Regions from separate parts of the Virgibacillus sp. genome, predicted to be linked through region 1. Evidence: a T-box and tRNA genes for the amino acid it is inferred to sense, from the RefSeq annotation. Region 1 holds a T-box; the other holds one or more tRNA genes.

Region 1 (12,579 bases):
CATTTTGTGGATGTTATTACAACACAAGCGTATATGGCACCTTTTGCATTTGTGCTTCTCTTATTTTATATCCTAATTTTTCATCCCGATTATCTATCTCTACTCTAATACCCTGTTGCTTCAATTTGATGGCTACTGACTTGCAATAGGCTTCATGCACTTTGGAAACAGGAATAATTTGCACTTGAACTGGCGCTAACCAGACTGGAAACGCCCCGGCAAAATGTTCCACTAAAATGCCAAAAAAGCGATCGAGGGAACCATAAATAGCACGATGGATCACAACAGGACGTACTTTTTCGTTACGTTCATCAATATAGGATAGATCAAAGTTCTCTGGCATTTGAAAATCGAGTTGGATTGTCGCACATTGATGACTGCGACCAAGTGCATCTTTAATATGAAAATCAATTTTAGGTCCGTAAAATGCGCCATCCCCCTCATTTAACTGATAAGGAGCCTCTAATTCTTGTAATACATTTTGCAATGCTTGTTCAGAAGACTGCCATAGATGCTCCTCTCCCATTGACTTTTCTGGACGGGTAGAAAGCTCGACATCATATGTGAAACCAAATGTTTGATAAACCTGATCAATCAACTGAAACACTTGCGCAATTTCCGCTTCTATTTGGTCTTTTCTAACAAAAATATGCGCATCATCTTGACAGAAAGTACGAACCCGAAGTATCCCATTTAAAGCTCCACTGTATTCATGACGATGTACTTGACCAAATTCGGAAATCCGTATTGGTAAGTCTCGATAAGAATATAGATTATTCTTGTACAGTAACATATGGCCAGGACAATTCATTGGCTTCATCGCAAACTTTGTCTTATCCACTTCCGTAAAATACATATTTTCATGATAATGATCCCAGTGTCCAGACTGTTCCCACAAACGCTGGTTCATCATTAATGGTGTCCGTACCTCATCATAATTCGCTTGTGACTGCACCTCTCGAGAAAAATTTTCTAATTCATTGCGAATGATTTGTCCCTTAGGTAAATAAAATGGCATCCCAGGCGCTTCATCGGAAAACATAAACAACTGTAATTGTTTGCCTAATTTACGATGATCCCGTTTCCTAGCCTCCTCTAAAAAGTCAAGATGTGCTTTCAATTGAATTTGCTTCGGAAACGCATAACCATATATTCGCTGAAGCATCATTTGATTACTATCACCACGCCAGTATGCTCCAGAAACATGTGATAGTTGAAATGCCTTTATATACCCTGTACTTGGCAGATGAGGACCACGGCAAAGATCAACAAACTCTCCTTGACGGTAAATGGTGAGCGCTTCAAGCTCTTTCATATCTTCTAAAAGCTCCAACTTTAATGGTTCATTTCGCTTTGTAAATAGATCCATTGCCTCCTCATAAGTTATTATTTCTTTTTCTATTGGTAAATTTTCATGTATAATCGAGCGCATTTCCGCTTCAATTCGTTGTAAATTATTTTCGTTCCACGTCTCTTCTAACCTAAAATCATAATAAAAACCGTGCTCGATCGCTGGTCCAATGCCGAGCTTTACGTTTGGATACAATCTTTTCACCGCTTGTGCTAGCACATGTGCCGTAGTGTGTCGTAATACCTCAACACCTTCTTTTGTTTCCAACGTATAAAATTCAACGGTAGCATCGTTCATCAATTCATAGCTAACATCTACCATCATTCCATTTACTTTAGCTCCAACTGTTCTTTTACCTAAACTGGAACCAATCGATGTAGCAACCTCCTTTACAGTAATACCTTGTGTGCATTCTTTTACTTTTCCATCTTTTAATTGTACTTGAATATGCGATTTCAAGATCAGCAACCTCCTTGAATGAATGAACATTTTACATTAACCCTGTGCGGGTATCTATATAAGTGCTTTTCCACCTAAAAAACGTAGCTACCATCTCTTTTAGCTTCAAGATTAGCAATGTAATGAAGTCTAATTTGTTTCCACATAAATTGAAACTTGTTTTTTGCTCAGTTTTTATGGCGAAAGCTTATGTGTTTGTCTTGTGCAGTAAACCACAAAATTTCATACTTCCTATAGTGCAAATAAAAAACACACGCATCCTCTATATAAGGACGAATGTGTTATCCGTGGTTCCACCTAATTTTCCAAGCAACGATCTCTTCTGCTTGACTCCATATGCTGTAACGTAGCAATACGGCGTTGGTTACTCGTATTTCCCCAACACAGCTTATGAGGCGGTACACTATTCTCCATGACTAGGAAGCTCTCACCTTCTCTTCCCTCTCTGCTAGCTGTAAAAATAATGCATATCCTCTTCATTGCTTTTATAACCACTTAATTTTTAATAATGCTACACCAAAATGTAAAATAATGCAATAGGCAATGTTGGAAAAATCACATTAATAAAGCTCGAAATAATAGAGTAAAGATGACAACATAGGAGACTTTCTAGCTGGGGTGAGGCGGCTAATTATGTACTCTTTAAACACATCTTAAAACAAATCGGCAGCACTTTTAGGAAGTGTGCCGATTCAACGGTTATCGACCACCTTAGTTACCCATTGCCCGATGGTGGGAAAGTAAATGATGGTAGATTACCAGTTGTTTTACAACGATTCTGATTTAGATCACAAAAATTGCCTTCCGTATCCTTAATCACTTGGCGGGTAACTGTAATAGTAGTGCGCAAAACAACCTTAACTAAAATACCATCAATAATCTCAGTGCCAGTTGCATCCACCAATGATATACCTTCTTGATTGAAAATCCCTTCAACTTCTAATGGCGTTTCCTGAACCATATCTTCTGGACAAGCGCCTGGGAAATCGGTATGCGCTTGAAATGGAATATCTACTACGCCAATATCAACTACATCCCCACCTACAGCTGTTACACTAATGTTTGTAGGTAATAATCCGATGTTAACGACTTTATCTTTTATGACGGTAGCGTTTTGTGTAACTGCGTCTAGATTTGGCACAACATTAATAGAGAGCAAATTGCTCAAATCTACTCCAGGAAATAAGGTAAGTGGCAGAGATATTTCCGCTACCTTTTGAACGGTTTTCGTACCTACCAAAGAATTGATTAGAAAGCAATCGCTGTCTAGCTTCGTTGCTTTAAGTTGTGGCTTTTTAAAATTACAATTACAACTTGCTTGTTTGCAACAATCATATTTAAAATCATCTTTATAGCAATCATGCTTTTTATTATTAGGTTTGTGTTTTTTACATTGGTTTCCAACCATTACAACACTATTGAAACGTTTTTTAGAGGACATTACATCCTCCCTCCTTTCTTAAGGAAAATATATATAATATTCTTTACAAGATTATACTATTAAAAAAATTTACCGAGTGATTGGACTTTTGAAACATTATGTTAATACTCTAATTATAAATTAGGATATAGGGAAACTTTACGACGACATCTTGCAAAGCTTTTTCAAAGATACAAATTACTTAATAAAACATAGGCATATAAGCTAGTAATGGTGAGTGGGTAACCTCATGATTTAAATGCAGTTATACCTCGGAATGTACTTTAAAAAAACATATTAAAATAAAATCGGCAGCACTTTTAAACAGTGTGCCGATTCAACGGTAGGAATAAATTATAACTATTCATTATTAGACAAGAAAGTAAATGATGGAGGTCCATCTTCTGCTTTACAACGATTCGGATTTACATCACAAAACTTACCTTCAGCATCCTTAATCACTGGACGAGTAACTGTAATAGTTGTGCGTAATATAATCTTTACTAAAATGCCAGTAATGAGTGCTTCTCCAGTTGTGGCAACCAATGATATACCTTCTTGACTGAAAATTCCTTCGATTTCTAATGGAGATTCCTCTACCATATCTTCCGGACAAGCGCCTGGAAAATCGGTATGCGCTTGAAATGGAATATTTGCTACGCCACCAACAATACCGACTACATCCCCACCTATAGTTGTAATACTAATATCTGCAGGTACTATTCCAATATTAACGACTTTATCTTTGATTACTGTAACATTTTGTGTAATTGCACTTAAATTAGGTACAACATTAATAGAGAGAATATTTGTCGTACTTACTCCTTCAAACAAGGTGAGTGGTAGAGATATTTCCGCTACCTTTTGAACGGTTTTCGTACCTACCAAAGAATTGACTAAAAAACAATCACTATCTAGCTCAGTTGCCTTAAGTTCTTGCTTTTTAAAGTCACAATTACAAGTTGCTTGTTTGCAACAATCATCTTTATAGCAATCATACTTATTAGGTTTTTGTTTTTTGCATTGGTTACCAGTCATTTCAACACTACCCAAACGTTTTTTAGAGGACATTACATCCCTCCTCCTTTCTTAAGGAAAATATATTATTCTTTACAAGATTAAATTATTAACAATACATATGGAGTGATTGGACATTATGTTAATCATCTAATACAGATTGGGTTATAAAGAAGCTTTACAACGAACATTTTGCAAAACTTTTTCAAGGATACGATGTAAGACATGTATAGGGTAAGACTAAGTCTGTGAAGTTGAGACTTTCTGTACGGGGATGAGCGATTATCGGACGGGAGCGAGCGGTTTTTCTTCGATCATGAGCGATTTCCGGGCGTGAGCGAGGGTTTTTACAGCAATCATGAGCGACTTCCAAGCTGGAACTAGCAATTTTCTCCGTTGCATCTAATTCTTATTGACAGCCACGCTAGCATCCGCTAAAATGAAGTAAACGTTTACTCTATAAGGAAGATAAGCATGAAAAAATCAACGATAAAAGATGTTGCTAGAGAAGCCAATGTGTCTATTGCGACAGTATCTCGGATTTTAAATAATACGGGAAAGGGCTACTCTGATAAAACAAAGCAGCATGTAATGCAAACGATTGAACAGATGGGATACTTCCCAAATGCCATTGCCCGTAGCTTGATTAACAATGAAAGCGGAACAATAGGAGTGCTGTTTCCTGCGGTGTCTGGAATGGTCAGTGCAGAAATGCTACATGGAATAGAGGCGGCTGCGCAAGTTTACGGGAAGAGTGTATTTGTCTGTAATACATTGTCCGATCCTGATAAAACAAAGCACTATTTACAATTGCTCTATGAAAAACAGGTGGAGGGCGTTATATTTGCAAGTGAAAGGCTGACGAAAAATTTCCAAAAGATTGTTAAGCAAATGAGTGTTCCTTTTGTCACTTTATCGGGAATATCTGATCTAGAGAACATACCGGAAATAAAAGTCGATGATCTAAAAGCTACCTACGATGCTACGAATTACTTAATTAAGCATGGGCATACAAAACTCGCTATGGTTAGTGGTCCGCCTCATGATTCAATTGCAGGTACGCCTCGGATGGAGGGCTTTAAGCAAGCATTAACCGACGCAAATCTCCCTTGTAAATCATCACAGATTAGTTGGAGTAACGCCTTCTATTTTGAAGATGGCAAACATGCATTTCGTTCCATCATGAAAAACCACCCAGAGATAACTGCAATTGTTGCAGCAAGTGATGAAATGGCGGCTGGTGTTATTTCTGAAGCAAATGCACAAGGAATACGTGTCCCTGAAGATGTATCCGTTATTGGCTATGATAATACCAAGTTAGCTGCGATGACTGTTCCTTCATTAACTACTGTCTCTCAGGAGTTTGACGTGATGGGGTATCGTGCTGGAGAGTTGTTATGCCAGTGTATTATAGGAGAAAAAACAGATTCGATCATCATGAAACACAAAATAATTGAAAGAGAATCGGTGAAAAAGACAAAGGCTCGAGGCGTAGTTTAGCAACGTAGCGACTGTAACGAACCAAAGATGTCGGTTCATGCCACGAAACAAGTGGTATGCCGACGTCGTTCGGCATACCCGTTTTTAGTCAGCCTCCCCCTTAGCAATGAACCGATGATGACTTATGTGTAATGGAGTGAAGTCGCCTAGTTGCTGGGCGAATGCGCCGGACGTGGCTATTCAATTATTATACCTACACAAGCTACTCTATCTTTAAATATAACAAGCTCATCTTTTCTTTTTAACGAAGGCTTTCGCATAAGGTTTGGCGACAAGCCAAGTTTTCTAGCAGTAGAGTAAACGTTTAACCTTAACAGAAAAGGAAGGTTTTCATGACACAAAATAATTGGTGGAAAGAAAGCGTCGTTTATCAAATCTATCCACGTAGCTTTCATGATAGCAACGGTGATGGAATTGGAGATATACAAGGAATTATTCAAAAACTAGACTACTTGAGAAAACTTGGAATCGATGTCATTTGGCTATCCCCTGTGTACGATTCCCCAAATGATGATAATGGTTATGATATTCGTGATTACCAAAAAATCATGGATGAATTCGGAACGATGGAAGACTTTGATACATTGCTTGAAGAAGCACATAAACGCGGACTTAAAATCGTAATGGATCTTGTAGTGAATCACACATCCGATGAACATGCTTGGTTTGTCGAGTCAAGATCAAGTAAAAATCATCCAAAAAGAGATTATTATATTTGGAAAAAAGGAAAAGAAAATGGGCAACCACCGACGAATTGGGAATCCGCATTCAGCGGCTCTGCATGGAAATATGATGAGGCAACGGATGAATATTTTCTGCATATGTTCAGCGAAAAGCAACCTGATTTAAATTGGGAAAACCCAGATGTCCGTAACGACGTGTACCAAATGATGCGCTGGTGGTTAGATAAAGGAATAGATGGTTTTCGTATGGATGTGATCAACTTAATATCGAAAGATCAAACCATGCCTGAACGCGAACCAGATCCAGGTAAAGAACTTGTTTCCGCATTTGAATTTCATATGAATGGACCGCGTATTCATGAATTTTTACAGGAAATGTATCAAAAAGTGCTCGCTGATTATGATATTTTAACAGTTGGAGAAATGCCAGGTGTAACCGTCGAGGATGCGAAGCTTTACACTGGGGAAGAACGTGAAGAATTGAATATGGTATTCCATTTTGAACATATGGGGCTTTGGAATGGACCAGATGGAAAATGGTCCAACATGCCTTGGAAGCTTACCGATCTAAAAGAAATTTTAAGTAAATGGCAGTACGGTCTAGAACATGAAGGCTGGAATAGCTTGTATTGGAATAACCATGACCAACCAAGGGTAGTTTCCCGCTTTGGCAATGATAAAGAATACCGTGAGAAATCAGCTAAAATGCTCGCCACTCTCCTTCATGGCATGAAAGGAACACCTTATATCTATCAGGGAGAAGAAATTGGTATGACGAACGTCCAATTCCCTTCCATTGATGATTATGAAGATATTGAACTGATTAATTGGTATCATGAACGCTTGGCACAAGGGCATCATAAAGAAGACTTAATGCAAGCTATTTATGCTATCGGTCGTGATAACGCTAGAACACCAATGCAATGGAATGACAAGCCGCATGCAGGGTTTACAACAGGACAACCTTGGTTAAACGTAAATCCAAATTACACGACAATAAATACAGAAGCAGCCCTTGCTGATCCTAACTCTATATTCTATTATTATCAGCAATTAATTGCCTTGCGGAAACAAGAACCGACGATCATCTACGGAAAATTTGATTTATTACTTGAAGATAACGAAGAAATATTTGCTTACACGAGAACACATCAAGAAGACACCCTGCTCGTCGTATGTAACTTTACAGATCAGCAACAGACATGTGAACTATCAAACGTACCAGAAAGCAAAGAAATCTTAATCACGAACGAGCCTACGAAAACGATGCATTCCGTTCGTCAATTTACTCTTCATCCATATGAAGCCTTTATATACAGGCTTGCATAGAAAGAAGGGGATTTTTAATGAGAATAATCTGCTTCTCTAGCCATCTCACTCGCTGCAGTCCTCTTACTCGTCGGCTGTAGCGAATTTAGCACAAACTATAACTTAGCATTTGCTTCTTATTTACTTGCCTTATTGCCAATGATCATTGTTTATCTCATTGCTCAAAAATGGATCATTGGTAATGTAACACGTGGTGCGGTGAAATAAGTTGAAACAGTGGGGTTTTTCCCCACTGTTTTTTATACTATAGAAAAGCATAAAATTTCTATGGTTTTTCGTATAAGAAAAACGACAGCGTTTTTCTGCCATAAAGATTTGACGGTAGGCCAAGTTTTTCTAATCCTTTATAAAAAATGTCAGGAGCTTTAATTATACTTAACATGATTCGAGACAAGACAAGACAACGCACTATATTTTAAATTTGTTTACAGTGAAAGCATAAAAGGAAATACATTGGTATATGATGACCTTAAGGAGGAAGTTATACCATGAAAGCTTCGAAATATATTATAATGATGGATCTTATTTTCTTTGCTATGATGGTTGGGATTAATTATTTCACTGGGAGCAATGTAGGACAAATAGCCAATAAGTATGAAACGCTTATTCAGCCAGCTGGATATGCCTTTGCTATTTGGGGTGTTATCTACTTATTTTTGTTTATTTGGATCATTCGAGGATTCTTTATTCAAGGGGACAAAGCTGCTTTATACAAAGAGTTTCAATTTGTTCTTCCCATTAATTTTGTTTTAAATAGTTTGTGGATTTTAACATTCACTCGTGACAACATACTACTATCAACGATTGTTATCCTCTTATTATTAGGTACGCTTATTTGGATGTACCGTGTCGTATGGACAATTTCTTTCAGTGGCTTACTTGACCGCATTCCATTTTTGATTTATTTTGGATGGGTATCCTTAGCTAGTGTAGTTAACCTATTCACTTATGCAAAAAGTGAAGGAATAACTTCATTTTTAGGGTTAAGTGAGTTCATTTGGACGGTCATTGTCATTTTGGTTGTGACAGGAATAGCGGCTCGAATTACCCTTCGTAATCAAGACCTTATCTTACCACTTGTTTATATATGGACATTTATCGCCATTTACGTAAAAGATCAACAACAACTATTACAGTTTACTTTACTTCTATGTTGCCTTGTGCTTGTTGTTTGCTTCGTGTTCATTGCTATTAGGAAGATGAAAAAATTCGTTAAATGAACGTTGTATATTCTTTGTATCATGGAGGATGATTAACTTCCTTTTATAAGGAGCTAACATAGCAAATATTTCATCCTTGCTTTTTTCTTCAAAAACCTTATTGTATTTCAACAAAGCTTTTAAAATGTTTATCGATGGTTTATAGTTCGCTTTTTCTCTACCAAGTTTTTGCAAAATAAATCGCTTTATTATTCGAAATCTCCTTACCGAATAATTCGTATCTAAAAATAGAATCAAATCCGCATGCTGAAAACACGGAGAGACCCATGTATGGTGAACCCCTTCAATAATCCACCTATCTAAATGAATAACTCGTTTTAAGTACGTATCCCTTTCAGATACAGTCCGTTTTATATCACCAGAATCTGACCTTTTTCGAACTACATTATCCAATTCATAATAGGGGATATGTAAACTTGCGGAAAGCGCCTTCGCTAACGTTGTTTTGCCACTTCCTACAGAACCAATAATATGTATTCTATTTAGGAACTCCTTTTTCATATAAAACCCTCGCTTAATTTGACAAATCAAATACTATAAACTAAAAAACTTTTACTTTCTTATAGTGCAAAAATAGTATCTTTTAGTGAAGGCGCTTATTTAGGCTCAAAACAATCCCAATTGCTTCGGAGCGAGTCCTTCATATTCAATGCCTAAAAGTTCTTGAAATTGCTTGGCGTTTTCGGCAGCATCACCACCTGAGTTGTTGTTAAATAACACAACAATGTCCTTCGTTTCTTTTTCTAATCTCCGTATCACTTTTTTCCATTCTATAAGCTCTTCTTGATTATACTTATATAAATAACGCACATCACGCCAATTTGTATCAATACTCGTCGGTTTATTCCAACCAACAGCATTTCTACCATGAAAACGGATAAGCGTCTGCGCTTCATTGGTTACTACTGGAACCGTTGGGATAGAACCTTCTCCTGCCTGTGGTTCATCTACAATCGAATGAATCCAACCTTCTTGTTTCATGAATGACAATGTGCTTTGGCGAAAACGATCACTGAACCAAGTTTGATTTCTAAATTCTAAAGCAACGGGGATATCTCCCATCATTCGCTTGCAGTAGCGCAAGTAGGTCACATTTTGTTTCGTACAATCAAACCAAGGTGGAAATTGAAATAAAACCATTGCTAACTTATTCGCCTCTTGATACGGCTGTAACGATGCTATAAATGAGTTAAACATCTCTTTTTTCGTCTCAAAAGGCGAATCCTCTCCTTTCCGTTTATGTCCCGTCATCCCTTGGTACGCTTTTACGACAAATTGGAAATTAGCAGGTGTTTCTCTTACCCATTTTTCTGCATTCTTCACTGGCTGAATTGCGTAAAATGATGCATCCACTTCAACAACAAGAAAATGGCTACTATATTCTGCTAATTTATCTTTTGCTTTAATTTGCTCAGCATATAAGGAGTAATGATCTCCCCACCCTGTCAATCCAATATAGATCAAGAAAAACCCTCCTATTTAAAAATATCATAGCATAGGAAGGTTTTTACATAAAGAAAATATGACTAACTTCTATTGAAGAATATTGTACTTAAGACTTTGAATCATTTTTAATTGCATCTGCATAGCTTGAGAGAATCAGTAAAGCATGCAAGAATGCTACCGCCATGGCTTACAATGGGCGGGGCTCCATGAATAAGAAAAGTACTTACATCCAAACGTATACATGTTATTGAAGTGAGTGCTTTTATTGACCGGAAGACAATTCCGTTTTCACTTGTTGTACTTCTTGTTGCGATGCGGGCATGGCTGGCTTATAAAATCCCTTTTGCGAGGCATAACTATAAAGCGATCGTTGGCGAGATTCATCCCCATTACGCAAATTAATGAGCGTTTGTCTTAGCTGTGCATTATTGGCTTGAGCTATATAATCGGCATAGCTCTTTAAACTGGCATTTAATCCATTTAGATAATCATTCACAATGTCTTTATCTTGTAACATGAGGACCCTCCTATTGTAAAAATGGTAATAACTGTTGCTGCGCTTGTCTAGCAGCTTGTGCATCTTGAAGCAAAATAGATTTCAATTCTTGATCTGTTGCGGATTGTGCGTAAGTTTCCAATTTATTAGCAATCATCCCATGACCTCCAATAATCTTACGCAAGTTCTCTAATTCGGTTTGCGTTAACTGATTCATGGCACAAACTCCTTTCAGAAAAGTTCAAGCATATTTTATGCATTTTTAGAAAGGATATACATAGTATGAATGAATGCTGTCGATTTGCTTTTAATTTGAAGTTCATCTTCAATCATTCTCTCTTACCCCCACTGATTGTTAGGTGCAGGTGCTGTTATCTCCAACTTAGACGTTTTCCAGCTAGCATCTTCCAATTATAGAAATGAGATCCTTACCAACACCTACAAACCTCAACATTTTATATAAATATATTCAAAGCACTGGGACTAAAAACTTAACTTTTAATCTGGATAAATTAAATCACGAAACCAGGCTAGTGCTGATTCGCACTAGCCTGGTTTTTTCATACAATTTAGAGCAACTCGGCTTACCGTCAAATCTTTATGGCGCAAGCGTAGTTTTCTTAGAATACATCTTGAAGCATTATATGTTTCTATAGTGTAAAAAGCGCACTATATATTAGTTATCCATCGTATAATCCTGCATTGTTTTCATATCAATGATCCGTTGATTTCGACTTCCACGAAACGTTAACGTTAAATCACGTTCTGCTAGAATAAATGGACCATCTACAAGTACGTCCACATATTGCAGTAACTCTAATTGGTGCGGATCTTTATTCTCTAATAACTGTTCTAATGTCCATCCCGTATAAGCCCATATGTTTTTACCATGCTCTTTAAGTTGTTTAGCTACTTTAGCTACAGCCTCTGCTTGGTAAAACGGATCGCCACCACTTAATGTAATATCATTTAATGGGTTCAGCGCTTCTTCCACAATTTGATTTACATGCATTTCTTTGCCATTTCGCAAATTCCATGACTTCGGGTTATGGCATCCCTTGCAGAAATGAGGGCAACCCGCAAAAAAGATAACAGCACGTAGTCCTTCCCCATCCACAACCGAATCATGATAAATGGATAACACGCTTGCTGTATCCATTACACATGCCGCACCCGATCATGTTCTTCGGAGGCTTTTGCCGTATTCCATTTATCCATCGTTCCTACAAGATAACCTGTGATCCGGCGAATTCGATCGATTTGTTTTTCATCTGTTATTTGGCATTTAGGGCATTCATTATCTATCATCCCTGTATAACCACAGTTTTTACAACGATCTACTGGATGATTCACACTTCCATAACCAATACCGCTTTCTGCCATTGTTTTTACAAGTGTATCCATCGCCTTTAAATTTTTACTTACATCCCCGTCTACTTCAATGTACGTAATATGGCCAGCATTCGTATATGGATGATATATTGCTTCTCGTTTTATTTTTTCCATAGCACAAATTGGATAGTATACTGGGATATGAAACGAATTTGTATAATAATCTCTGTCAGTAACGCCTGGTATTCTGCCAAATTCCTTTTGATCTTGCTTGGTAAACCGACCGCTTAAACCTTCAGCAGGAGTTGCTATTAAGGAATAATTTA
Region 2 (12,579 bases), on a different contig from region 1:
GCCTAGTTGCTGGCAATGGAACCGGACGTCGCTATTACGTTATTTCTTTGTCCTATAGTAGCAAATTTTTATACTTTCCTATTTCTCTAAAAAGGTCGCTTTGTGGCTATGTCTTTATTCTGGATATAAGGTGATGTTAGCATTAGAAAAGATGTGTACTAGGAAAGTATAAGAGGGAGATAATGGCTTTAGAACATATGTAACAATTCGTGGGGGGATGAAAGCCCCCTCACTGATTGAAGCTTCATTTTATGCAGTTGAACGAAAAATACATAGAAATATTTCTTTTTATAAGGAATAAGAAATATTTTTATTAACATGTGGCAACTTGCTCAAATTATCCGTATACTAATTAGAAGTCAGGTTTATAGACAGAAAATTCTCTCTAGGGAGTGTGTTTTCAATGAAGCCAGTTATTGGAGTAACGCCATCTGTAGAAAACGCATCGAATATGCATTTTGTAAGTATTGCTAATATTACAGCAATTGAGGGAGCGGGAGGCACCCCAATAATTCTTCCTTTTGTACCTTCAGAAACGCAAATAAGACAAATTGCCAGTTTAATTGACGGGTTATATTTAACAGGGGGCAATAGTATCGACCCTACATTATTTGTTGAAGAACCGCATCCGAAGTTAGGGGAAATTAATCCGATACGTGATCAATACGAAGTTGCATTAATACAAGAAATACAAAAGCACCAAAAACCCATATTAGGAGTTTGTAGAGGGTGTCAGATTTTAAATATTGCCTTAGGCGGCGATATGTACCAAGACATTTATGCACAAATGGAAGGGGGATTGTTACAGCATAAGCAACATGCTCCCGATGGTCATGCTTCTCATTATGTTCACGTGAAAGAGGACTCCGTATTACGAGAAATTGCCGGTATGGAAAAAATAAAAGTGAATAGTAGGCATCATCAGGCTAACCGAAAGCTTGGAGAGGGTATGCAAATTTGTGGTATGGCAAGTGATGGCGTCGTTGAAGCAATAGAAAGCAGAGAAGAGTCTTTCTTATTAGGAGTTCAGTGGCATCCGGAAAACTTAGCGATAGAAGAAGATGCTGTCTCTAAAAATATTTTTCATGCGTTTATAGAAGCTTGCAGGGAAAGAAGCTAACATCATTCATGCATTTTGGTAAGCTTAATGGCTATTGTAGAAATAGGACTTAAAAGAAGGAGGGAAGCTCATCTCGATGGAGGTAGTATATATGCAACTTAACAAATAATTGTTGGTATTTTTAACATGTGAATATCAAACGGAGAAGGTGGGATTTGAACCAACAAGGCGCATACACGCTCTAGCGCATTTCGCCCCCTTCAGCCAGACTTGGGTACTTCTCCATATATAAGAACAATAAATATTGTAAAAGATCTTTTCAATAGTGACAAGTTATTTGCATGAAATCTATAAGTGATAGAAAGAAATAGTATTGACTCATTTCTTAAAATAGCATATTGTATTATGTAAAAATAAATGATTGAGGTATTAACTATGAATCACTTCATGAAGAAAAGTATTGAACATTTTAAAATTGAAAATGAAAACAAGGCACGTCTGTTAATTAAATGCCCAGATCAGCCTGGAATAGTAGCCACTGTTTCTGATTTTTTATATCGAAACGGAGCAAATATTATTACTTCTGATCAATATACATTGAATCCTGACGGCGGTCAGTTTTTTATGCGTATTGAATTTTATTGTCCGCAATTAGGTGAAAAAGCAGAGCAAATCGAGCAGGCATTTCAACCTATTGGCGAACAATTTGCGATGAATTGGCAATTCGTTTATGTTAGTCAATTGAAAAATATAGCGATTTTTGTCTCTAATGAACCGCATTGTTTAATGGAATTGTTGTGGGAATATCAAAGCGGTAGTCTTATGGCGAATATCGCTCTTGTTATTAGCAATCATGAAACGGCTAGAGAAACCGTAGAGTCGGTGGGAATTCCTTTTTATTACATTCCAGCAAATAAAGATATTCGCAAGCAAGTAGAGGAAAGGCAACTTCAATTGCTGAAAGATTACGAGGTCGATGTTATTGTGCTTGCGCGCTATATGCAAATATTAACAAGTGACTTTGTTAAAAATTATGAGAACAGAATCATTAATATCCATCATTCTTTTTTACCAGCTTTTGTTGGTGCAAAGCCATATGAACGTGCTTATGAACGCGGTGTAAAAATGATTGGAGCGACCTCTCATTATGTAACCAATGATCTAGATGAAGGTCCGATTATTGAGCAAGATATCGGTAGAGTAGACCATAGAGATGATATTGCGAAAATGAAGAAGATTGGACAAGCGATCGAGAGGGTTGTTCTATCACGTGCTGTCAAATGGCATCTGGAGGATCGGATCATTGTGCATCAAAATAAAACGATCGTGTTTTAGTGAAAGGAAACTTGTCTCCTTTCACTATAGAAAAAAATAATATAAGAAAAGCTTAGCTATCGTCATAAGATTTTGCCGATAGCTAGGTTTTTCTAATATCCAATTTTGGCGTTATGTAGTTTCCAATGCATATTTTGTTTCGGGTCACCGCTGGACATCAATGTACCTTTTATTGTTACTTTATCCCCAGGCTTCAATGCTTTCTTTGGAGTACTTCTTCCAAAATCGGCAAGAAACACTTGGTAAGCCTCATTTTTCTTACTTGATTTAACTTTAGACCATTTTTGCCCGTTGTATCTGTTTCCTCCCCAAACGTATACCTTTTTTCCTTTGGCTTCCATCACGTAACCTTTCCAAGTTACTTTTTTTCCAGATAAATGCTTATCCCATGTTTTCTTTTGTGTACTACGGCTTAATTTTTTGTATTCTTTCGTAAAAGTAGGGAAATTTTGTACTGCTTTTATCGTTTTTTTCTGTTGAGAAGAAAGCGCGTTGGTTTTCTTTTTGCGTTTATCATCGTCGTATTCGTCGTCATCTTCTTCGTCATCGTAATCATCATCAATTACTCGTTTATCTTTATCCGGGGTTTCGGCTTTGCTTTGTTCTTGGTTTGCATACTTTTCTTTCAACTCGTCAGGCATCATAAAGGATGCTATGCTAAATAAAACGATGGAAACGAGTGTTATCAAGCCGCCTCTGTATTTTTTCTTTTTAATAGCACCCACGATTAGTAAGATAATGCCAGCAATGATCCCCAATGATGCGATTGTACCTAATAATGTACTGATTATAGCCATATGAATTCCTCCTCCACGTAATAGTACCATAAAAAAGGAAGCGGTTGTATCTAATATGATCAGCAAAAAATACTTCTTTCCATTGGCTTAGAGAAGATTCTACCTTGTACATGTTGAATTAGGAAGGGAGGAAGTACGTAATGAAAAAAGACGGAGAGGGTAAGGGAACTCCTGAAAGAAAAAGGGAAAGAATGAGACAAGAGGAATTAAATAATCCTTCAAGTAGTATTCATGGAAGTGTTTTGTCAGATTTAGTAGGTGCTTTAGGGTGGAAAGGTAGTTTACTATTCGTTATTGCGATAGCAATAGGCTTATTCATCGTGTCTGTCTTTATATTTTAAACAGACATCTTTAGGAAGCACATATTTTAAGCCAATTAAAAAAACGTGACAATTGCAAGATTATTTGTTAAAATATTTTTTAAATAAAGAATAATTAGTATTTTAAGTACCTAAATTTAATTAACTGCCAAATCTAATTGACTCTCTTTTTTCGGTTGAGCAAACCCTAGATTAAAACCAGTTATATTGATGGATTTTCTCTGTCTGTATAACTGGTTTTAAATATTTTAGGGAAATGTGAGTTTTTTGGTTTATAGGATAAGAAAAACAAAGGCTTTCTAAAGCATTGGAGGAGAAATATGGGGAATTTAAGAGTTGCTGTTGATGTGGGTGGGACGTTCACAGATGTGTTTGTATTTGATGAAATTAATAAGAAGATTTCTGTAGAGAAAATCTCATCTACTCCTGCAAATCCTGATATTGGTGTCATACAAGGGCTGAAAAAGGTTAATATACCTTTTGAAGAGATCAAGGTTTTTTCGCACGGTACGACTGCAGGGACTAATGCTTTAATAGAACGGAAACTTCCTAATACGGCACTAATTACTACGAAAGGATTTCGTGATGCAATAGAAATACGTAGAGGTACAAAATTGGATTTATGGGATGCGTATAACGATGTTGCCCAGCCATATATCAAAAGAAGAGATCGTTTTGAAATTACAGAAAGAACGGATTACGCTGGTGATATCCTTGTTGATGTAAATGAGCAGGAAGTAAAAGCATTAGCACACAAGCTGAAAAAAAGAGGGGTAGAAGCCATTGCCGTTTGTTTTTTAAATGCTTATATCAATGGGGAAAATGAACGTGTAACAAAGGAAATATTACAAGAGCAACTACTAGATGTTTTCATCACTATTTCAAGTGATATTCTTCCAGAAATTTTTGAACATGAGCGGATGAGTACAACAGTAATTAATGCTGTTCTTGGCCCAAAAATAACCAATTATATGAAGACATTGGAAAGTAAATTAGGTGAAAAGGGGTATAAAGGAGAAATTTTAATTATGCATTCTGGAGGTGGTGTGATTACTTCGGAAAATGTACCAAAATACGCGGGACGACTTGCGAGTTCGGGTATTGCTGCTGGAGCAATTGCAACTAAGCATATTGCAAGTTTATGCGGGTATAAGAATGCCATTGGATTAGATATGGGCGGAACAAGTACGGATATTTCTTTAGTTTATGATGGAAATTTGAAAATGACAAAAGAATGGTATATCGAGTATGGGTATCCAATAGGATTTCCAAGTATTGAACTGATGACGATTGGTGCAGGGGGAGGGAGTTTAGCTTGGATTGATGCAGGTGGTTCTCTGAGAAATGGTCCAGAGAGTGCTGGTTCATTTCCTGGCCCTGCAAGTTATGGGAAAGGTGGAACACAGCCTACAAACACCGATGCGAATTTGATATTAGGTCGGCTCAGCAACTCCCTATTAAATGGCGAGATGCAGTTAAAAAAAGAACAAGCGCTTCAATCGCTGCAACCAATATGTGAAACGTTTGGCTATACTTCTCTGGAAGCCGCAGACGCGATATTAAATGTAGCTAATGCTAACATGAGTGATGCGCTTCGTCTTATTTCGGTTAGAAAGGGCTATGACCCAAGAGACTTCGTATTAGTTGCTTTTGGTGGAGCAGGAGGATTGCATAGCGCTTATCTAGCAAAAGAACTGCATATTCCTCATGTTATTATACCCACCTATCCTGGTGTTGCAGCTGCATACGGCTGTTTACTTGTTGATTACCGCCACGATATAACCCAAACTTATGTAGCCAATATGGAAGATGTGGATCAAGAAGATTTAAATAAGGCATTTGCTAAATTAGAGCAAAAGGGAATAGAGTTATTAAAAAAGGAAAAGGTCTCCGTACAAAACATGCAATTGATTCGGCATTTGGAAATGCGTTACTCCGGTCAATGGAGGTCGCTAGCTGTCACTGTCAATCGTCCAATCGTTTCTTTAAGTAGTGCTTTAGACAAGTTTCACCAAGAACATGAGCGGGCATTCGCCTTCTCGAATCCAGATCAAAAGGTAGAAATTTATGGATTACGTGTTGAGGCTATTGGGACAGTACCTAAACCAGAACTAGCAAAAGAGGAGCCTTCAGGGAATTTAGAAAATGCTTTAAAGAAATATCGTCATGTTTATTTTAAGGAAGAAGATGGTTTAGTTCGTACACCAATATATAAACGGTCACTTCTCCCAGTAGATAGCTTTATACATGGACCTGCAATTGTCGAACAGTTAGATACGACAATTATTATTCCGCCACAGTTTACCGCTACCGTTGATGAGTATAAAAATATAATTATTCATGTGAATATAGGGGGAGCGTGATGGAAGTGATGAAAAACAATTCTTTAGATCCAGTAACATTTGAAGTGTTAAAGAATAGTTTTATTAATTTAGTTGATCAGATGTCGGAACAGATAATACGAACGTGTTATTCGTTTGTTATATATAATCGAGATTTTAGTTCTGCATTATGTGACGCTAATGGGAATATTGTAATGCAAGGTACGCAGGATATCGCTGTTCATGTAGGCACTTTACATTTAACTGCAAAAGCAATTATTGAATATTTTCAAGAGGATATTCACCCCGGGGACGTATTTCTCATTAATGATCCTTATCGTGGGGGGACTCATTTTAGTGATGTTAGGGTGATAAGACCGGTTTTCTACCGGAAAACACTGATTGCATTTATCCAGTCAAATGGTCACTGGGCTGATGTTGGTGGAGGTATGCCTGGATCTTTTGATGTTAGCTCTAAGGCTCATTTTGGAGAAGGTGTTCGCATACCTCCAACTCGAATTTGGAGTAAGGGTAACTATTTGAAAGATGTAGCTAATCTTATTGTGAGCAATATGCGGGTGCCAGAAGAACGGTTTGGAGATTTACGTTCTCAGGTAGAAGCAACAAAAGTAGCGGAAAAAGAGCTTCTCAGATTAATAGATAAATATACAATAGATAAAGTATTATTAGCATTTGCTGAAGTTCAAAACTATGTAGAACGATTAACCAGAGAGAAATTAAAGCAGCTTCCAAACGGAACATGGGAAACAATAGATTATATTGATATGGATCCAGATTTTGGAGACGGAATGATTCCTATTAAAGTAAAATTATCTATTAAAGATGATCAAATTGTTTATGATTTGGATGGGACACATTCCACTATTGGTTGTTTTTTGAATGCAACTTTTGGTTCCTCACTTTCGGGTCTATATGCTGGGACGAAAACGTTTTTTCCTGATATACCATTAAACTCTGGCTTCTATCGCGTTATAGAAGCAAGTTTACCAAAAGGTTCCGTTGTTCATGCAGATTGGCCAGTGGCTGTATCTGGTTTTTGTTCAGGACCATTTGAGAAAATTATGAATGCTTGCTTTGAGTTGTGGTCACATATTATGCCGGAAAAAGCGCTAGCATGTTCTTTTAATTTAGAGTATTTATTAATTGGAGGATGGGATCAAAGAGAAGGATATAATCAATTTTTTATGTGGTATGACTGGATGGTCGGTGGCCACGGTGGTCGTATAAGTAAAGATGGGGCGAATGCTATGTCACCAGTCTTTGGAGCGGGGTTGAGTGTGCAACCTTGTGAAGGTCAAGAGCGTTTAACCCCTGTGATTACATCTTATCATAAAATTATGACTGATTCTGGAGGACCCGGTGAATATCGCGGAGGGTGTGGAGTTGAGAAAGGGGGAACACTAACGGCGATTCAAGACGCTGTTATGTCTGTATGTTGTGACCGTTCAAGATCAGTTACATGGGGGATCTTTGGCGGTTTGCCGTCAAACCCGCACGGAAATTGGTTAAATCCTCAAACAGATAAAGAAGAATTTTTAGGTGCTTTTTTTTCTAATGTTTCATTAAAAGAAGGGGATAGATTTACAAGACCATCAGCTGGAGGAGGCGGACTTGGCGACCCACTAAAACGTAATCCACAATCGGTATTAGAAGATGTTAAAGATGGCTACGTTTCTATTGCTCGTGCAGAAAAAGATTATGGCGTGGTTATCAAGGCAATTGATCCTGATGTTGATCATTATGAAATTTTACAAGAAGAAACCAGCAGTATGCGCAATTATATAAGAGAAAATAGAAAGGTGTGGCTAACAGAAGACCCACAAAATGTAATTATAAAGTATAGAGATGGGATAATAGGGAAATTAGACTTAATTCGTCAATATGGCGTAATTATTGATTTTTCAACAAACACTGTTTTGGAAAAAACAACGCAACAGTTTCGAGAGATGCTTCACAAGCGCTCAGTAGCTTATTGGGAATAGAGAAATCATCTGTGGTGGGATTTTTATAAGTATTATCTATATCAGCTAAGTTAGGAAAAAATGAGACATAGCAAATTACAAAGGCTAATATGCTATGTCTTGTTTGCGGAAAATATGCTTTACACACATGTTTTTTAATCAGTCTTAGCTTAAAATATTTAATTATTACAGTAAAAGGGCTTATCTAATAAATCCAATATTACCATAAGAGTATAGATTTAAATGGCAGATTGGTCGGCAAAAAAATGATTGAAAATAAAAATGCTGCTCTTGAATTTATCAAGAACAGCATTGTATCAATACTTGCCAAATATGCTGGTGAGAGGATTCGAACCTCCGACCCCTTCATTACGAGTGAAGTGCACTACCAACTGTGCTACACCAGCAAAGGTATTACATAAAATATAATACTCCTATCATTTTTATTCATCAACCCTTTTCCTCATAGAAATAATAATCCCAAAAGAAGGAATTTTGTGTAAATTTGGAGAATATGTATGATGCTGATGGTTTACCTATACAAAATACAAAAAATTATATCGAATTATTTGGGGAGTGGGGAGGAAGAACGATGGAAAGTACGAAAGCGTTAGTTCATGCATTTGCTGCATGCAATAATTGGGTAAGTGAACGAACCAAAGTGCCAGAAAATGACATGATTCAAGCAATGCAAAAGGAAAATGGTCAGCAGCAGAGATTATTAGTCATATGACTTTTTGGGATAGGTACATTCTTGAAGAAATGCTTCCAAAAATGAAGCAAGATGCTACTATTCAGAGCGTGGACTTTAAAATAATCAACACGCCAGCCTCTGTGTATGCAAGGAGTGGTGTATTTGCCCAACGTGTAATTGAGCAAAAACTAATTGCGCGTGAAAAATTAGTGTTTGCTGTAAAACAGAAGCTGAATTTTTTGCAAACTTCACATTAAACGGCGAGAAAATGGATCAATATTCTGGTTATCCACACACATTATTTAATTATATTGCCGCATTTATTTGGCATGATAATCACCACAAACAACAAATTCATTCATTTCTGTTGCATAAAGCAGGTGGACAAATCGAGTTATCTTAAGATACTATCAGCCATATACGAAACATGGAAGCCATCCTATAGTACGAAAAAGCCTTTTGAGAAACCACATCAAAAGGCTTTGCGATATTATTTTTTAGATTCGAAAACACGATAGGCAAGAGCTGGTACAGTTAGTGGTTCTGATATATTTATACATTCTTTCTTTACACCATTTGAAAGGGAAGAAATGCTCCATTCATTCACTTGTTCTGTTGCTTTAAAAATACAAGTATTTGAGACGTTAGCTTCTTTTTCGCCTGCATTTAACAGAAAGATAAGACGTTTTTGTTCATCATATTTTTCATAGGCAATCGTGTTGGTGTTATCATCGGCATATAAAAAACGAAATGAAGCGTCATTTCCGAATAAAGGCTCCGTTTTACGTAAACGAATGAGGGTTTGTACATAGGTGAATAGCTCTCGATTTTGATTTTCTTCATCCCATTCCATACAAGCACGGCAACCTGGATCATGCCCTCCGCTCATACCAATTTCATCTCCGTAATAGATGCATGGAGTTCCTGAGAAGGAAAACTGGAACAGGTAAAGCAATTTAATACGGTCGATATTTTCGTTAGCTATCGTTAAAATTCTTGGTGTATCATGACTATCTAATAAATTAAATGCCACTTCATTTACATTCCTTGGGTACATATGCAATACTTTTGTAATCGCATTTTTAAATGTGGTTGCAGCCATTGTATTTTTGGCAATGAAGTCAATAATCCCATTCGTAAATGGATAATTCATAACAGCATCAAACTGGTCGCCTTGCAGCCAAGGCATGGAATCATGCCAAATTTCACCCAATATATAAGCATCTGGCTTTGCTTCTTTAACGGTGCGATGAAAATCGCGCCAAAAACTGTGATCTACTTCATTAGCGACATCTAGTCTCCAACCATCAATATCAAATTCCTCTATCCAGTAACGTGCCACTTGTATTAAATAGTCTTTTACTTCCTGATTTTCCGTATTTAGTTTAGGCATCGATGCGACAAATCCAAATGTGTCGTAGTTTGGTTGTGGCTCAGTAACGACTGGGAAATTCCAAATATGAAACCAATCCTTGTACTTAGATTGCGCTTGGTTTTCCAATACATCTTGAAACGGTGGGAAGTAATAGCCGCTATGATTAAAGACGGCATCAAGCATTACTTTAATCCCTCGGTCGTGGCAAGCTTGAACGAGCTTTTTGAAAGTGTGTTTATCGCCAAACTGCGGATCGATTTCCATATAATCCATGGTATCGTATTTATGATTGGAGTAGGCTTTAAATATTGGCGTGAAATAAATTCCTGTTATTCCTAAACTTTCAAGGTGATCTAAATGATTCATAACCCCTTGAAAGTCCCCGCCAAAAAAGTTTGTTGTTGAAGGATTGGTAGATCCCCAAGGTAAAGCGCCTTCAGGATTTAGAGATTCATCCCCGTTTGCAAATCGTTCAGGGAAAATTTGATACCAAACCGTATCTTTCACCCAATCTGGTGGTTGAAATACATCGGCTGCATTTAAAAACGGAAAGCAAAAATAGTTAGCAATATTTTTCGGAGCGCTTGCAAAAATGCCACTTTCCCCATAAAAGCACGTTTCTGATTCATCACTGCAAATAAAAGCATAACGTAATCGTTTATATGGTGGGCGAATGGCAATAAACCAATAATCATGGAAATCCGTAGAACCTGTTTTAACCATTGAATTCGTTTCACTTTGCCACTCGTCATTTTTCCAGTTGTATGGGTCGCCAAATACAAGCTGTACTGTTTTCATATCGTCTTTCTTTGTTTGTAGAACAATGTGTAGTGTTTCTTTGTCGTAGGCATAAGCGAAGTTATTTTTAGGCCTATGATAGATTGCTTCTTTGATCAATATAATTCCTCCTTGATTAAAACGTTTGCGCTAAAAATGATCAAAAATAATTTTTTTAACTAAAATACAGATAACTATAAATAAATAGTATCATATAAAGCACAGTTATGAAAACGTTATCTATACTAAAATAAAAGTTTTTTTGATGAAAAAATTTGTTGCAATTTAATAGCTTTGTTGTATAATGAAATCACAGTACTGGTGCAAACGATTTCATTAAATTGTACAGTATTGCAGATTATATTACATCCTTTAGGAGGGTTAAATATGAAAAAAGGTTTATTTTATTTACTTGCAATGATCTTATTTGTTAGCGTTTTAGCTGCCTGTGGTCCAGATGATGCTCAAAAATCTGAAGGAGAAAAGGAAGCTACTGAATCAGGAGAGATGCCAGAGAAGCCTGAAAAACTGAAACTTTGGGTAAATGCGGAAGAAAAACAAGAAGAAGCATTAAAAGAAATGACAGCAGGCTACACAGAAGAAACAGGAATAGAAATAGAAATGGTGCCTGTAGATATGCTAGAGCAAATTGAAAAATTAGATGTTGAAGGCCCAGCCGGAAATGGTCCAGACGTCATTTTTCAGCCGCACGATAGAATTGGTGATTTAGTACTTAGGGGATTAGTAGACCCAGTAGATTTGGGAGATATTGAAAAAGAATATACAGATACAGCTTTGGAAGCGATGCAATACGATGGAGAATATTGGGGATATCCAGCTGTAGCTGAGACGTATGCTATGTATTACAATAAATCTCGCGTTGAAGAAACACCGGAAACAATGGAGCAAATTATGGAAATAGCTGAAAGAGACACGGATTCTGATAAAGATGAATTTGGCTTTTTAATGGAAGCGGCTAACTTATATTTTGTATACCCTTTCTTCTCAGGAAACGGAGCATATGTGTTTGCGAATGAAGATGGAAACTATGATATTACAGATATTGGTTTAAATAATGAAGGCGCTTTAAAAGGTGGAGAATTAGTTTCTGAATGGTTTGATAAAGAATACATCCCTCAGGATTTAACTCCAGATATAATGAATGGACTGTTCCAAGAAGGAAAAGTATCAACGATTATTAACGGACCTTGGACGGTACGTGATTACTCGGAAGCACTTGGAGAAGATTTAGCTACGGTTCCGCTACCTAAATTGGAAAATGGAGAAAATCCAAAATCATTTGTAGGCGTGAAATCGTATATGCTTTCCTACTACTCAGAAAATAAAGAATGGGCTCAGGATTTAATGGCTTATTTGACAAACTTTGAAAGTTCTATGACATATTACGATATTGCTGGAGAACTTCCTGCTCGTAAAGATGCAATGGAAGATCCAATTATTGCCGATGACCCAATTTATTCTGCATTTGCAGAACAAACACAATACGGTGAGCCGATGCCTAGTGTTCCTGCCATGCAGCAAGTATGGGAGCCGTTCAATGATGGTCTAAACTTCATTTCAAAAGGTGAACCTGTGAAAGAAGTGTTGGATGAAGCAGTTGAAACAATTAAAGAACAAATAGAGGCTTCAGGAGTCAAGGAGAAATAAGTTATATAGGGGCATAGTCCCCTATATAACGTAATTTAGAATTTATTAAAAAAGAGTGAAAAGGAAGCGAACCAGCTTTATAGTTGGTAGTTTGTGATTGGAGGAGAAACGGGATGGCTACTGAAAAAAATGACACCAACGCCCGAAGAATACAGCCTCGTACATTAGCAATGATATTATCTATTATCATACCTGGATTAGGACAAATGTATAATAGAAGGTTTTTAAAAGGATGCATATTTTTAATTGT

What was found. A T-box is a leader RNA that pairs with one kind of tRNA and senses whether it is charged. The one in region 1 lies ahead of thrS (threonine--tRNA ligase), so its partner is inferred to be a tRNA-Thr.
Region 2: it encodes a tRNA-Thr, which carries the amino acid that the T-box ahead of thrS (threonine--tRNA ligase) is inferred to sense. The anticodon was not compared.

Annotation. Positions count from the first base shown of each region.
Region 1 covers NZ_JABXHF010000011.1:29,980-42,558, forward strand. The annotation lists partial or broken gene thrS (threonine--tRNA ligase) at 20-1,810, opposite strand; T-box leader at 2,076-2,299, opposite strand; gene HLX49_RS03735 (hypothetical protein) at 2,526-3,251, opposite strand; gene HLX49_RS03740 (hypothetical protein) at 3,591-4,301, opposite strand; gene HLX49_RS03745 (substrate-binding domain-containing protein) at 4,722-5,747, shown strand; gene HLX49_RS03750 (glycoside hydrolase family 13 protein) at 6,080-7,759, shown strand; partial or broken gene HLX49_RS03755 (carbohydrate ABC transporter permease) at 7,841-7,966, shown strand; gene HLX49_RS03760 (TspO/MBR family protein) at 8,248-8,979, shown strand; gene HLX49_RS03765 (P-loop NTPase family protein) at 8,908-9,480, opposite strand; gene HLX49_RS03770 (DUF72 domain-containing protein) at 9,586-10,443, opposite strand; gene HLX49_RS03775 (spore coat protein) at 10,688-10,942, opposite strand; gene HLX49_RS03780 (hypothetical protein) at 10,953-11,138, opposite strand; gene nrdG (anaerobic ribonucleoside-triphosphate reductase activating protein) at 11,598-12,080, opposite strand; gene HLX49_RS03790 (anaerobic ribonucleoside triphosphate reductase) at 12,080-12,579, opposite strand, start outside.
Region 2 covers NZ_JABXHF010000013.1:38,946-51,524, forward strand. The annotation lists gene HLX49_RS04280 (gamma-glutamyl-gamma-aminobutyrate hydrolase family protein) at 404-1,120, shown strand; gene purU (formyltetrahydrofolate deformylase) at 1,496-2,395, shown strand; gene HLX49_RS04290 (hypothetical protein) at 2,488-3,192, opposite strand; gene HLX49_RS04295 (DUF6366 family protein) at 3,333-3,533, shown strand; gene HLX49_RS04300 (hydantoinase/oxoprolinase family protein) at 3,833-5,875, shown strand; gene HLX49_RS04305 (hydantoinase B/oxoprolinase family protein) at 5,875-7,836, shown strand; tRNA gene HLX49_RS04310 (tRNA-Thr) at 8,150-8,222, opposite strand; gene HLX49_RS04315 (hypothetical protein) at 8,321-8,548, shown strand; gene HLX49_RS04320 (hypothetical protein) at 8,545-8,766, shown strand; gene HLX49_RS04325 (hypothetical protein) at 8,778-8,912, shown strand; gene HLX49_RS04330 (glycoside hydrolase family 13 protein) at 9,000-10,781, opposite strand; gene HLX49_RS04335 (sugar ABC transporter substrate-binding protein) at 11,049-12,329, shown strand; gene HLX49_RS04340 (sugar ABC transporter permease) at 12,443-12,579, shown strand, end outside.